2 regions of the Bacillus sp. FSL H8-0534 genome follow, and region 1 is predicted to be linked to the other one. Evidence: predicted binding sites of a transcription regulator. Region 1 holds the regulator's gene; the other holds the start of a gene.
What was found. Region 1 encodes CtsR, which represses protease genes until heat stress. Its sites were predicted from a motif close to ATGGTCAATAAAGGTCAAACA; they were not measured.
Positions count from the first base shown of each region.

Region 2: the regulator CtsR is predicted to act here: its motif matches at 1,744-1,764, upstream of clpP (ATP-dependent Clp endopeptidase proteolytic subunit ClpP).

Region 1 is NZ_JBBOUC010000001.1:3,024,570-3,032,508, forward strand. It holds gene clpC (ATP-dependent protease ATP-binding subunit ClpC) at 1-359, opposite strand, end outside; gene MHH71_RS15495 (protein arginine kinase) at 382-1,446, opposite strand; gene MHH71_RS15500 (UvrB/UvrC motif-containing protein) at 1,451-1,999, opposite strand; gene MHH71_RS15505 (CtsR family transcriptional regulator) at 2,148-2,609, opposite strand; rRNA gene rrf (5S ribosomal RNA) at 2,837-2,952, opposite strand; rRNA gene MHH71_RS15515 (23S ribosomal RNA) at 3,003-5,924, opposite strand; rRNA gene MHH71_RS15520 (16S ribosomal RNA) at 6,070-7,621, opposite strand; tRNA gene MHH71_RS15525 (tRNA-Ala) at 7,697-7,772, opposite strand; tRNA gene MHH71_RS15530 (tRNA-Pro) at 7,783-7,856, opposite strand; tRNA gene MHH71_RS15535 (tRNA-Arg) at 7,866-7,939, opposite strand.
Region 2 is NZ_JBBOUC010000001.1:3,519,110-3,527,048, reverse strand. It holds gene spoVAD (stage V sporulation protein AD) at 1-99, shown strand, start outside; gene spoVAE (stage V sporulation protein AE) at 96-446, shown strand; gene MHH71_RS17940 (DUF1657 domain-containing protein) at 458-664, shown strand; gene MHH71_RS17935 (DUF421 domain-containing protein) at 685-1,560, shown strand; gene clpP (ATP-dependent Clp endopeptidase proteolytic subunit ClpP) at 1,811-2,392, shown strand; gene MHH71_RS17925 (HPr family phosphocarrier protein) at 2,675-2,932, opposite strand; gene whiA (DNA-binding protein WhiA) at 2,956-3,906, opposite strand; gene MHH71_RS17915 (gluconeogenesis factor YvcK family protein) at 3,994-4,947, opposite strand; gene rapZ (RNase adapter RapZ) at 4,951-5,832, opposite strand; gene MHH71_RS17905 (NUDIX hydrolase) at 5,853-6,311, opposite strand; gene MHH71_RS17900 (LutC/YkgG family protein) at 6,555-7,256, opposite strand; gene MHH71_RS17895 (LutB/LldF family L-lactate oxidation iron-sulfur protein) at 7,237-7,939, opposite strand, start outside.

The sequences.
Region 1 (7,939 bases):
GCAACACCTTCACCTTCACGGATCAATCCTAGTAAAATATGTTCCGTTCCAACATAAGAATGACCTAGCTTACGTGCCTCATCCATTGATAACTCAATTACTTTTTTGGCACGCGGTGTATAATGAACAGTTTGAGACATCTCTGTTCCACGACCAATTAATGCCTCTACCTCTTTTTGTACCTTCTCTGGACTTAGCCCAAGAGCAATTAACGCTTTAGCTGCAATTCCTTCCCCTTCGCGTACAAGCCCAAGTAAAATATGTTCTGTACCAATATTATTATGCCCAATGCGAATTGCTTCTTCTTGAGATAAAGCTAATACTTTCTGTGCTCTTTCTGTAAATCTTCCAAACATCATAGAAATCGCCTCCTACTTGCGCTCAATTTTGTTCAATTCGTAGTCTTTCACGGATTAATGTCGCCCTTCGATAATCCCTTTCTTCTGGGCTTAAAGGACCTCCTGCGTATTGCTGTAAAATTCCTGGCTGAGTTAGTACCATTAACTCTGTTAAAATATTTCTTGATATATTTTTTATATAATCAAGATCAATACCTAACCGCATATCTGACAGACAAGTAGCAGCTTCTGCCGATTGAATTAATCGACTATTAGCCAGTACACCGTAAGAACGATATACTCGGTCTTCAAGTTCAATACTTGAATTTTTCATAATTAGTTCTCGAGCTACTCTCTCTTGTTGTATAAGCTGATGAACAACACTCTCTAAATCTGCTATAATATCTTCTTCTGATTTTCCTAATGTCATTTGATTAGAAACTTGAAATATATTACCTAAGGCTTCGCTACCTTCACCGTATATTCCTCTTACGACTAAACCTAATTGTTGAATTGCTTGTATAATACGATTTATCCGTTTCGTCAAAACAAGTGCTGGTAAATGCATCATTACAGAAGCTCGTAACCCCGTACCAACATTTGTGGGGCAACTGGTAATATAGCCAAGCGATTCATCAAAAGCATATTCAACTGCTTTTTCAATCCATGTATCCATTTTGTTTGCGCTTTGCAGTGCTTCTGATAATTGCAGCCCTGAGAATAAACATTGAATTCGCACATGATCTTCTTCATTAAGCATCACACTTATATGTTCACTTTCTGATAGTAGACAAGTACCAAATTCCGTTCCAGCAAGATTAGGACTAATTAAATGTTTTTCTACTAAAACTCTTCGCTGAAGCGGTTTTAGTTCATTCATTTTTAATAGTTCAAAATTCCCGAGGGATTTCACTTTCTGATTTACAAACTTCTTTTGAAATAAATTAGTAATCTGCTTAGCTTCTTCATCAGTTTGCATAATAGGGAAATGATAATCTTTTAAATTACGAGCCAAACGAATACGACTACTTAAAACAATATCAGAATCGGGGCCATCTCCCCTCATCCACGGACTAATTGCTTCATTCATAATACGATCCAGTGACATAGAACTATTCCCCCCCTCTATGCTCACTAAGCTGATTTTCAATACTTCGGATTTGATCACGCGTTTGAGCTGCTTTTTCAAATTCTTCTTTCTGTATACATTGCTTTAATTTTAATTTTAGTTCATCTAATTCTTTCTTTAGATGAATATTTCCTCCCATACGCTCGGGAATTTTTCCACAATGATTTGTATGACCACCATGAAGCCGCTTCAACATTGGCTTTAGTTGTTCCTTAAATGTCTCATAACAAGAAGCACATCCAAAGCGACCTACTTTTGCAAATTGTTTATATGTCATATTACAAGTTGAACATCGTAATACTCTTGCATCTGAAAAACTATCCTCTTGGTTTTCAAACATTGATGGTTCTCCATGTAGCAATCCAGCTAGTAAGTCATGGAAGGAAAAACTAGATTGTGGTGATTGAAAGAAAGACGTATAGCCATTTTGCTCTGCACATTGCTCACAAAGATGAACTTCCGTCTTTTGTCCGTTTATTACTTTTGTATAATGTAATGCTGCTGGTCTTATATTACAATTTTGACAAGTCATCTTATATCCCCACCTTTACAATAGGAACGATCTACCTCATGATACTTTTTATACACCACTAGATTATTTTTTTCACTGAATCTTGTCTGTAAAAAGTCCCACTATAAAATGAATTACCACTAAAAACATTTCTTAACAAAAGCTGTATTTATTTATATTTCAGTGTCCTTAACATTGCGCATAATATCCGAGCCCTAAGTTCATCTCTAGAAGGTAAATCCATTAATAATACAGATCGATCTAATACGCTCAGCATAAGTTTTGCTTCCCGATTGGTCACAATATCTTCTTCCACTAATCGTATAATGATACTTTCCGCATTCCCTTGCGCAATACTATGCTCGATCATATGAAGCATTTGATCAATAATGTCTATATCGTCATGCAATTTGACTTTGATAATGCGAATGTAACCTCCTCCGCCTCGTTTACTTTCAACTACAAATCCTCTTTCTAACGTAAAGCGAGTATTGATTACATAATTAATTTGAGACGGAACACAATCAAATCGATCCGCAACCTCATTTCTCTTAATCTCAATCACATTATTATTGCTTAAGTCAATAACTTGCTTTAGATATTGCTCAATGATATCAGATATATTTCTCATTTATCCGCCACCTTTATTGACTTTGACTATCTTTGACTTTAATTATATACGTATTAAAGAAATTTGCAACTCTTTTGCTTCCTCACTATCCTAGCCAAAATTTCTTTTCTTTAATCACTACGTTTATATTTTATACAACAGAATTAACTTCTCATTTTTATTTGTACGTATTAATACCAAATAAAAATATACAAAAAAGCACGAGTCAATTGACTCGTGCTTTAATTGCTTGGCGACGTCCTACTCTCACAGGGACAAGGTCCCAACTACCATCGGCGCTAGAGAGCTTAACTTCCGTGTTCGGTATGGGAACGGGTGTGACCTCTCTGCCATCATCACCAAACTATTGAAGGTATATTCCTTCAAAACTAGATAACATTTGCTTCATATTATATGGTTAAGTCCTCGATCTATTAGTATTCGTCAGCTCCACATGTCACCATGCTTCCACCTCGAACCTATCAACCTGATCATCTTTCAGGGATCTTACTAGCTTACGCTATGGGAAATCTCATCTTGAGGGGGGCTTCATGCTTAGATGCTTTCAGCACTTATCCCTTCCGCACATAGCTACCCAGCTATGCCCTTGGCAGAACAACTGGTACACCAGCGGTGCGTCCATCCCGGTCCTCTCGTACTAAGGACAGCTCCTCTCAAATTTCCTACGCCCACGACGGATAGGGACCGAACTGTCTCACGACGTTCTGAACCCAGCTCGCGTACCGCTTTAATGGGCGAACAGCCCAACCCTTGGGACCGACTACAGCCCCAGGATGCGATGAGCCGACATCGAGGTGCCAAACCTCCCCGTCGATGTGGACTCTTGGGGGAGATAAGCCTGTTATCCCCGGGGTAGCTTTTATCCGTTGAGCGATGGCCCTTCCATGCGGAACCACCGGATCACTAAGCCCGACTTTCGTCCCTGCTCGACTTGTAGGTCTCGCAGTCAAGCTCCCTTATGCCTTTGCACTCTACGAATGATTTCCAACCATTCTGAGGGAACCTTTGGGCGCCTCCGTTACACTTTAGGAGGCGACCGCCCCAGTCAAACTGCCCACCTGACACTGTCTCCCGGGTCGATAAGACCCGTAGGTTAGAATTTCAATACAGTCAGGGCGGTATCCCACCAGCGCCTCCACCGAAGCTAGCGCTCCGGCTTCAAAGGCTCCCGCCTATCCTGTACAAACTGTACCAAAATTCAATATCAGGCTACAGTAAAGCTCCACGGGGTCTTTCCGTCCTGTCGCGGGTAACCTGCATCTTCACAGGTACTATAATTTCACCGAGTCTCTGGTTGAGACAGTGCCCAAATCGTTACACCTTTCGTGCGGGTCGGAACTTACCCGACAAGGAATTTCGCTACCTTAGGACCGTTATAGTTACGGCCGCCGTTTACTGGGGCTTCAGTTCAGAGCTTCGCTTACGCTAACCCCTCTCCTTAACCTTCCAGCACCGGGCAGGTGTCAGCCCCTATACTTCGCCTTACGGCTTCGCAGAGACCTGTGTTTTTGCTAAACAGTCGCTTGGGCCTATTCACTGCGGCTTTCCGTTAAGAAAGCACCCCTTCTCCCGAAGTTACGGGGTCATTTTGCCGAGTTCCTTAACCAGAGTTCTCTCGCACACCTTAGGATTCTCTCCTCGCCTACCTGTGTCGGTTTGCGGTACAGGCACCTTTTATCTCGCTAGAAGCTTTTCTTGGCAGCGGGGAATCAAAGACTTCGCTCCATAAGGAGCTTCCCCATCACAGCTCAGCCTTCACGATAAGCGGATTTGCCTACTTATCAGCCTAACTGCTTGGACGTGCACAACCAATCGCACGCTTCTTCTATCCTTCTGCGTCCCTCCATTGCTCAAACGATAAAGAGGTGGTACAGGAATATCAACCTGTTGTCCATCGCCTACGCCTGTCGGCCTCGGCTTAGGTCCTGACTAACCCTGAGCGGACGAGCCTTCCTCAGGAAACCTTAGGCATTCGGTGGACGGGATTCTCACCCGTCTTTCGCTACTCATACCGGCATTCTCACTTCTAAGCGCTCCACCAGTCCTTACGGTCTGACTTCACTGCCCTTAGAACGCTCCCCTACCACTGATACCATAGGTATCAATTCGCAGCTTCGGTGGTGTATTTAGCCCCGGTACATTTTCGGCGCAGAGTCACTCGACTAGTGAGCTATTACGCACTCTTTAAATGGTGGCTGCTTCTAAGCCAACATCCTAGTTGTCTAAGCAACTCCACATCCTTTTCCACTTAATACACACTTTGGGACCTTAGCTGGCGATCTGGGCTGTTTCCCTCTTGACTACGGATCTTATCACTCGCAGTCTGACTCCTAAGGATAAGTCATTGGCATTCGGAGTTTGACTGAATTCGGTAATCCGATGAGGACCCCTAGTTCAATCAGTGCTCTACCTCCAAGACTCTTACACTTAAGGCTAGCCCTAAAGCTATTTCGGGGAGAACCAGCTATCTCCAGGTTCGATTGGAATTTCTCCGCTACCCACACCTCATCCCCGCACTTTTCAACGTGCGTGGGTTCGGGCCTCCATTCAGTGTTACCTGAACTTCACCCTGGACATGGGTAGATCACCTGGTTTCGGGTCTACGACCACGTACTAAACGCCCTATTCAGACTCGCTTTCGCTACGGCTCCGCCTCTTCAGCTTAACCTCGCACGGGATCGTAACTCGCCGGTTCATTCTACAAAAGGCACGCCATCACCCATTAACGGGCTCTGACTATTTGTAGGCACACGGTTTCAGGATCTCTTTCACTCCCCTTCCGGGGTGCTTTTCACCTTTCCCTCACGGTACTGGTTCACTATCGATCACTAGGTAGTATTTAGCCTTGGGAGATGGTCCTCCCAGATTCCGACGGAATTTCACGTGTTCCGCCGTACTCAGGATACATTCAAGAGAGAACGAAGTTTCGACTACGGGGTTGTTACCCTCTATGACGAGCCTTTCCAGGCTGCTTCGTCTACCTCGTTCCTTTGTAACTCCGTATAGAATGTCCTACAACCCCAAGAGGCAAGCCTCTTGGTTTGGGCTAGATTCCGTTTCGCTCGCCGCTACTCAGGAAATCGCATTTGCTTTCTCTTCCTCCAGGTACTTAGATGTTTCAGTTCCCTGGGTCTGTCTTCCTTACCCTATGTATTCAGGTAAGGATACCATACCATTACGTATGGTGGGTTTCCCCATTCGGAAATCTTCGGATCAAAGCTTACTTACAGCTCCCCGAAGCATATCGGCGTTAGTCCCGTCCTTCATCGACTCCTAGTGTCAAGGCATCCACCGTGCGCCCTTTCTAACTTAACCAAACTAAAATTAAAAAATATGAGCTACACTGTTATCTAGTTTTCAAAGAACATACATTTATTTCTGAGAGATAGTTCTCTCAAAACTGAACAAAACGAAACACGGAAACTTATATTGATGAACAGCGTTCATCAATTCTCCATAGAAAGGAGGTGATCCAGCCGCACCTTCCGATACGGCTACCTTGTTACGACTTCACCCCAATCATCTGTCCCACCTTAGGCGGCTGGCTCCAAAAAGGTTACCCCACCGACTTCGGGTGTTACAAACTCTCGTGGTGTGACGGGCGGTGTGTACAAGGCCCGGGAACGTATTCACCGCGGCATGCTGATCCGCGATTACTAGCGATTCCAGCTTCATGTAGGCGAGTTGCAGCCTACAATCCGAACTGAGAACGGTTTTATGAGATTAGCTCCACCTCGCGGTCTTGCAGCTCTTTGTACCGTCCATTGTAGCACGTGTGTAGCCCAGGTCATAAGGGGCATGATGATTTGACGTCATCCCCACCTTCCTCCGGTTTGTCACCGGCAGTCACCTTAGAGTGCCCAACTTAATGATGGCAACTAAGATCAAGGGTTGCGCTCGTTGCGGGACTTAACCCAACATCTCACGACACGAGCTGACGACAACCATGCACCACCTGTCACTCTGCCCCCGAAGGGGAAGCCCTATCTCTAGGGTTGTCAGAGGATGTCAAGACCTGGTAAGGTTCTTCGCGTTGCTTCGAATTAAACCACATGCTCCACCGCTTGTGCGGGCCCCCGTCAATTCCTTTGAGTTTCAGCCTTGCGGCCGTACTCCCCAGGCGGAGTGCTTAATGCGTTAACTTCAGCACTAAAGGGCGGAAACCCTCTAACACTTAGCACTCATCGTTTACGGCGTGGACTACCAGGGTATCTAATCCTGTTTGCTCCCCACGCTTTCGCGCCTCAGTGTCAGTTACAGACCAGAAAGTCGCCTTCGCCACTGGTGTTCCTCCATATCTCTACGCATTTCACCGCTACACATGGAATTCCACTTTCCTCTTCTGCACTCAAGTCTCCCAGTTTCCAATGACCCTCCACGGTTGAGCCGTGGGCTTTCACATCAGACTTAAGAAACCACCTGCGCGCGCTTTACGCCCAATAATTCCGGATAACGCTTGCCACCTACGTATTACCGCGGCTGCTGGCACGTAGTTAGCCGTGGCTTTCTGGTTAGGTACCGTCAAGGTGCCAGCTTATTCAACTAGCACTTGTTCTTCCCTAACAACAGAGTTTTACGACCCGAAAGCCTTCATCACTCACGCGGCGTTGCTCCGTCAGACTTTCGTCCATTGCGGAAGATTCCCTACTGCTGCCTCCCGTAGGAGTCTGGGCCGTGTCTCAGTCCCAGTGTGGCCGATCACCCTCTCAGGTCGGCTACGCATCGTTGCCTTGGTGAGCCGTTACCTCACCAACTAGCTAATGCGACGCGGGTCCATCCATAAGTGACAGCCGAAGCCGCCTTTGAATTTCGCACCATGCGGTGCAAAATGTTATCCGGTATTAGCCCCGGTTTCCCGGAGTTATCCCAGTCTTATGGGCAGGTTACCCACGTGTTACTCACCCGTCCGCCGCTAACTTCATAAGAGCAAGCTCTTAATCCATTCGCTCGACTTGCATGTATTAGGCACGCCGCCAGCGTTCATCCTGAGCCAGGATCAAACTCTCCAATAAAGTTAGTTTGTCTAGCATCTAAAATAAAAATTGACGTTTCACGTTGTTTGTTTCGTTCAGTTTTCAAAGAACTTTTGGTGGAGCCTAGCGGGATCGAACCGCTGACCTCCTGCGTGCAAGGCAGGCGCTCTCCCAGCTGAGCTAAGGCCCCAAAATAAGTATCGGGAAGACAGGATTTGAACCTGCGACCCCCTGGTCCCAAACCAGGTGCTCTACCAAGCTGAGCCACTTCCCGAAGGAAAAACGCGCCCGAGAGGACTCGAACCCCTAACCTTTTGATCCGTAGTCAAACGCTCTATCCAATTGAGCTACGGGCGC
Region 2 (7,939 bases), 490 kb from region 1:
ACCGGCGCTTTATTGTCTCCTCTTACATTTCAACAAGAAGAAACCATTCCGTGCATCGCCCATGCCGTATCGATTGAATTTGGAGGTGTAGAGCAATGATATTTTTCTGGGCTTTTGTCATCGGTGGACTCATCTGCGTAATCGGGCAGCTTATGTTTGATGTCGGTAAGCTCACGCCCGCTCACACAATGGCAACACTTGTTGTTGCTGGTGCTATATTAGATGGATTTAATTTATATGAACCACTAATCGATTTTGCCGGAGCTGGGGCAACCGTTCCGATTACAAGTTTCGGAAACGCCCTTGTTCATGGAGCAATGGCAGAAGCGGCAAAGCACGGGATTGTCGGCGTTATAACAGGTATGTTTAAAGTAACAAGTGCTGGTATCTCCGCAGCCATTATATTCGGATTTATCGGCGCATTACTATTTAAACCAAAAGGATAAGAGGTGTTCCCATGACCGTTGTTGCTAGTGTAAAAACATGTCTCGCTAGTTTAAAAGGTGCACAAGCAAGTTTAAGTACCCTTTCACAAGACGCGGCTGACGAAGAAGCAAAACGCGTTTTCCATGAATGTATGTTAGAAATGGATAGTGTTATTGCTGATTTAAAGAACAGAATTTCGATGTTAGAACGGGAAGAACCACAATATAAAGGATTTTAGGCAAACTGGAGGGAATTTATATGCCTCACATTCACATACCAGAATGGCCACTTGTCATTATACGTTCTTTATGTATCTTGATTATTTTATTCGCTATCACAAAATGGCTTGGAAAAAGACAAATCTCTCAGCTTTCTTTTTTCGAATACATAGCCGGTATGACAATTGGTGATATCGCTGCTGAAGTATCGACTGGGCTAGAACAAAACTTTTTCCACGGTGTTTCCAGTATACTTGTTTTTGCGATCGTACCTTTTTTCGCTGGACTTGCTTCTTTAAAAAACAAAACAGTAAGAGACTTCTTTGAGGGAAAATCTACTGTTTTTATAAAAGATGGAAAAGTACTCGAAGATAATTTGAAAAAGGAAAAATATACAAGCGATGAATTACTCGAACTCCTTCGTAAAAAAGATGTATTCAACATAGCTGATGTTGAATTTGCTGTATTAGAGCCAAATGGCGAATTAAACGTCTTATTGAAAAAGGATAGACAACCACTAACCGCAAAAGACATCGGACTAAAAGTGCCGAACGAAAAGGAAACACATACAGTAATTATGGATGGCAATGTACTAGATGAACCACTTTCAGCTAGCGGTCATAATCGCGCTTGGCTTCACATGGAGTTAGAGAAGATTGGAGTTGTAATAGAAAATGTCTTTCTTGGACAAATCGACTCTTACGGACAACTTACTGTCGACATCTATAATGACAAAATCCAAATGCCTTCGCCTCAAAATAAGCCATTGCTATTAGCTTCTTTAAAAAAATGTCATGCTGATCTTGAATTATTTTCTTTAGAAACAAAATCGAAATCAGCAAGTCAAATGTATAGCAAAAATGCAAAACAAATCGAACATGTTTTAAATAAAGTAACCTACCTCTTAAAAGAATAGGAAACAAAAGGACGCTTCTACGAAAAAGGCGTTCTTTTGTTTTTTGCGAATACTATACTTCTCCTATTACGTTTAAATTTATATAATTCGGTTATGATGTTGAAGATACATAAGCAGGGAATTCCAAAAACATAGCGAATAAATCATGATACAACTACATATTTTTTTGATTTAAAGTGGTTTCGTTTGACCTTTATTGACCATAATTGTATTATAAGACTAAGAAAGCTTTCAAAGGAGGAAATAACAGATGAATTTAATTCCTACAGTAATTGAACAAACAAATCGTGGAGAACGCGCTTACGATATTTACTCTCGACTATTAAAAGACCGCATCATTATGCTTGGTAGCGCAATTGATGACAACGTAGCAAACTCAATCGTTTCCCAGCTTTTATTCCTGGAATCTCAGGATCCAGAAAAAGATATTCACATCTACATCAACAGTCCTGGCGGTTCTATCACAGCAGGTATGGCAATTTACGATACAATGCAGTTTATTAAACCACAAGTATCAACAATTTGTATCGGTATGGCAGCATCTATGGGTGCTTTCCTACTTGCAGCAGGTGAAAAAGGAAAACGTTATGCACTTCCAAACAGTGAAGTAATGATTCACCAACCACTTGGCGGAGCACAAGGTCAAGCGACTGAAATCGAAATCGCTGCAAAACGTATCCTATTCTTACGTGAAAAATTAAACCAAATTCTTGCTGATCGCACAGGTCAACCATTAGAAGTTCTACAACGTGACACAGACCGCGACAACTTCATGACAGCAGAAAGAGCACTAGAATACGGCTTAATCGATAAAATCTTTACAAATCGTTAATATACTTAAAAGCGGAAGCGGCTCGTTTAGAACAGGAGGGCGTTGGAATCCCTGATTCCGAGGCGCTTTTTGCCTCGAATGAAGGGGTGAAACGACCGACTGTTCTAGCCGCTGGAGCTGGATATCACTAAAAGCGGAAGCGGCTCGTTTAGAATCGCAACCCAAAAAGGCTATCGTCACGCGCGATAGCCTTTTTTATATCGACCATTTCTCACCATATATCAGCGATTCGACACAACAAATTGACCCAACCAAAAAAGCTATCGCTACATGCGATAGCTTTTACTGTTTATTTTGCACATAAGCAGCCAACGCTTCTAAAGCAGCTTCTGCATCTGACCCTTCTGTTATAATCGTTACGTTACTGCCAGATCCAATCGCTAAGCTCATAATTCCCATTATGCTCTTCGCATTGACTGTTTTACCATCTTTCTCAATGAAAATATCAGCATGAAAACGATTCGCCTCTTGTACAAACAACGCAGCCGGACGTGCTTGCAAGCCGTTTTTTAATGCAACCTCAACCTGTTTTTGAACCATAGCTCCATTTCTCCCCTTTACCGTTATTTTTTTGCTACCGGTTCCCCCGCGCGTAATTTCTCTGCAATTTCATCGATTTTACGCAAGCGATGATTGATACCTGATTTACTGATTTTCCCCCCAGATACCATCTCGCCTAATTCTTTCAATGTTACATCTTGATAATTAATACGTAATTGTGCAATCTCGCGCAGTTTATCTGGCAAGACATCCATTCCCACCGTCTCATCAATGTAACGAATATTTTCGATTTGCCTTAAAGCAGCACCAATTGTTTTATTTAAATTAGCTGTTTCGCAATTCACTAAACGATTGACCGAATTACGCATATCACGAACAATACGAATATCTTCAAATCTTAACAACGCATTATGTGCACCAATAATGTTTAAGAACTCCGTAATTTTCTCCGCTTCTTTTAAATACGTAATATACCCTTTACGCCTTTCCAACGTCTTACTATTTAAATCAAATCCGTTCATCAGTTCACATATAGAATCATTATGTTCCTTGTATAGCGAAAAGACCTCTAAGTGATAAGATGATGTTTCTGGGTTATTTACTGAACCACCTGCTAAAAATGCACCTCTTAAATACGATCGTTTACAGCATTTCTTTTCAATCAATTCCTGCGAGATATTGCGAATAAATGAAAAGTCTTCTCTTACAATATGCAAATCCGCTAATATTTCACGTGATTTTTCAACAAGCCGAACGATATATACATTATTTTTCTTAAGTCGCATCTTTTTACGAACAAGTAATTCTACCGTTACGTCATATCCTTTTTTCAGCAATGTGTAAATTCTTCTGGCAATTGCTGCATTTTCTGTTTGAATATCAATCGAAAGACGACGGTTTGAAAAAGAAAGTGATCCGTTCATTCGAAGCAATGCTGATAACTCCGCTTTCTCACAGCACTCCTTCATCTCAAGCTTTGTCAGCTCTTTCTTTGTTTCTGATGCAAATGACACAGCCCCACCTCCTTATACGATATTTGGGAACAACAATTTTGTCCTATATGAATGAGTAGCGTTATCTCATAAAGAGATAACGCATGCTTATAACAACGAATATAAAATAGAAGCTAGTTTTAATGTATCATGTCTTACAACTTGATCATCATACTTTGCTAATTCATCTTGAATTAAACGAATCTTACTTTCAGCAAAACGATCTTCATCAACTACAACAGGTTCAGACAGCTCTTTTGCATACAGTTTACGTAATTCAGCAGGAATATCATGATTATTTACAATCGCTGTATCGATGAAAGGTGCTCCAAGATGATCATGCAAAGCTTGCACATGATCAAATGCTGTATACCCCATCGTTTCACCGGCTTGTGTCATGACATTACATACATATACCTTTTTCGCCTTTGCAGTAAGAACAGCGTCCCCGATTTTTTTCACGATTAAATTCGGTAAGATACTTGTATACAAACTACCAGGACCAAAAACAAGCAAATCAGCCCGCTGAATCTCCATCAATGTCTCAGACAGTGGTTCTACATCACCCGGTGTTAAAAACACACGATTAATCTTTTTCCCAAAATACGGGATTTTCGATTCACCTGTTACAATTTGCCCATCTTCCAGTTCTGCATGAAGCACAACACTTTGGTTGGCCGCTGGTAAAACACGCCCTCTTACATTTAACACCTTACTCGTTTCTGTAATAGCATGGAAAAAGTCTCCTGTAATCGACGTCATCCCAGCTAGCAATAAATTACCTAATGCATGACCCGTTAAACCTTCTCCGGATGTAAAACGATGTTGAAATAAAGCTTCCACAAGCGGCTCTACATCTGATAACGCAACAAGTACGTTACGAATGTCGCCTGGTGGTGGAATTTCTAACTCATCACGCAATCTACCTGAACTGCCACCATCATCAGCTACTGTAACAACTGCTGTAATATCAACAGGATATTTCTTCAATCCTCTTAATAAAACAGATAGTCCAGTTCCTCCTCCCATGATGACAATTTTAGGTTTTCTCTCTTTTTTCATCCCCTAATGGCCCTTTCTCTTCTCCACATCACGATGAGATACATGAACGATATATTCTGGTTTCAAATGTTTTCCAAGGTATTCTGCAAGCGTAACAGAACGATGTTGCCCACCTGTACATCCAATTGCAATTACAAGTTGACTCTTACCTTCTCTTTTATAATGAGGAAGCATGAAAGTAATGAGATCCGTCAGCTTTTCTAAAAATTTATGTGTTTCATTAAATTTGAGCACATATGACGAAACTTCTTCATCCAGTCCTGTTAAAGGCTTCATCTGTGGAATATAATATGGATTTGGTAAAAAACGAACATCAAATACTAAATCAGCATCAATCGGAATACCGTACTTAAATCCAAATGACATCACATTTACACGAAACGCTTGCTCATTTTCTGTTGAAAACAGATGAACAATTTTCTCGCGCAATTCTTTCGGTTTTAACTCAGACGTATCGAGTACAATATTAGCTCTTGCCTTCATGTCTGTTAATAAATCACGCTCTGCCTCAATCCCTTTTAACGGCAAACCAGTCGGCGCAAGCGGATGCGAACGTCTCGTTTCTTTGTAACGCGTTACAAGCGTGCTATCTTTCGCATCTAAAAATAAAATATGAGGAATGATCCAAGTGCGTTCTGATAAATCATCAAGCGCTCCCCATAAATGTTCAAAAAATTCGCGGCCACGTAAATCAATACCAAGTGCCACTTTATTCATTTTCCCTTTCGAGTCTGCCATAAGTTCAACAAACTTCGGCAATAACATCGGTGGTAAGTTATCTACACAAAAATATCCTAAATCTTCAAAACTTTGTAAGGCTACTGTTTTTCCTGCACCGGACATTCCTGTAATAATTACCATTTTAATATCATTATTCGCTGTCATTGTATCCCCTCCTTGACGGTTTAGCTCGGATCCAATCGATATGAAAGTAATTCAAAATCTGGTGTATATACAAACGTACCGTAGATTATTCCATTTCCTTTAATTAAATAATCAATAATGTGATAATCTCCTGGTGCCATTGCTAACTCATCAATTTTATCAAATGTATGCCAGCCAATGATGCCTTCTTCGCTTTCCAATTTGTTTTCTCCTGCAAAATCTGTCGCTAAAAAGGAGAACATCATCCATTCAGAAACAACTTTATCACCTTCTTGAATGACAAAAGTGAAGACCCCCTTTAACGCTGGGTTCTTTAAATAAATACCTGTTTCTTCACGATATTCGCGAACAACGGAATCTCTTACTGTTTCACCGCGTTCCATTTTCCCGCCCGGTGCAACCCACCAGTTCCGACGAGGTTTTTGTAATAGGAGAACTTCATTATCTTTGATTAACACACAGTTTGTTACTCTTTGCATGTTTCTTCACCTCAGCTACTTATGATGAATTTCTTCATCACATACTCATTTCATTATACTATCAAAAACACTTTGTCACAATGAAGGAGCTCCCGGCCTAAAGAAACAAAAAAGCGATGGAAATTAATTCCCATCGCTTTTGGATTACAAAATAGAATCCCTCACAATTGGCATATCTTATACGCAATATACAAAGATCAAGTCAAATCTTTTAACTCATTATTTGGTAAGAGACGTAAATCCTTATTGATCATCCACAATAATATACGCTGTTCTGATTGGCCCATGTACACCTACGACGAGATTCATTTCAATATCTGCACTATTTGACGGACCAGAAACGAAATTCACACAAGCTGGCAATTTGTCTCCCGCTTTATTTTGATGGTGAATGACTTTTGTAGCCTGGGTTAACCTTGGCACAATCGTACTTTTAGGAACAATTGCAATATATGACTCAGGAAGAAGACTAACGTGCCTTCCTTTTAATCCATCATTAAATAGAACAACGGTTCCTGATTCAGCAAGAGCGATATCACTGAACGTAATGCCAAGGTCAGCAGCTTTCGCAAATTCTATGTTCTCTTCTTTATGATCTAAGCCCCACTTACGAAAATGCATTGTACCTTCATTGCTTAAAAATTGACTGAGACCATATTCCTCAAACCGTTCATCATTAGAATACACAGCAGATTGAATATTCCATTCTGTGAGAAAAGATTGTAATGTTTCAACAAGCCTGGCCTTTGTTGTTCGCTTAACTTGTGTATGGATTACCTCGCATTGCTCTATTAATTTCAATACAAGTTCATCTTGTGTTAATCCGTCAAAAACAGTCCACTGCGGAGAAAAAGACCAGTTCGGTTTTTTTACTGCTTCCGGACGTTTTCTGCCAAGCTTTTCTGATAATTGGAATAAAAATTCCTCACGATTTTGGATGGCCATTATCGTTCTCCTTTTCACGTTTTTTAAACCAATCTCTAAACGGTTGTTTTTCTGGAACTGGAAAATCTCTCGCATCCGTCCAAGCTTTTAACGGACCGATTCCACGTTCGATCTTGTCCCCTTTTGTAAGAGGCTTTAATGCATACGGAGCGGTCTTTGCAGCAAGAGAAAATAATCTGGAGCTATTCACCGCTTTTTCAAAACCTTTCATAGCAACGTTCCAAGCCACAGGTGATTGTTTCGCTTCTTCTACAATGTGGCGGCGATGTTTAATTAATAAATCGTGTAACGGTATTTTCACTGGACACGCTTCTGTACAAGCTCCACAAAGGCTAGATGCATAAGGTAAATCTTTGTATTCATCATATCCTCCTAAAAGTGGTGTCAACACAGCTCCAATCGGTCCTGGATAAATGGAGCCATACGCATGTCCACCGATATGCCGATATATGGGACATACATTAGCCGCACAGCGAATGCACTGAAGGATACTTTGAAATTCTGTTCCTGAAATATTAGAACGACCATTATCAACAATGACTAAATGAAATTCCTCAGGTCCGTCTGTCCCACCGGGCTCGGTTAATCCTGTAATATAACTGGTTAACTTTTGTCCTACAGAACTTCGGCATAGAAGTGTTACTAATACATCAAGCTCTTCCCATGTTGGAACAATACGTTCC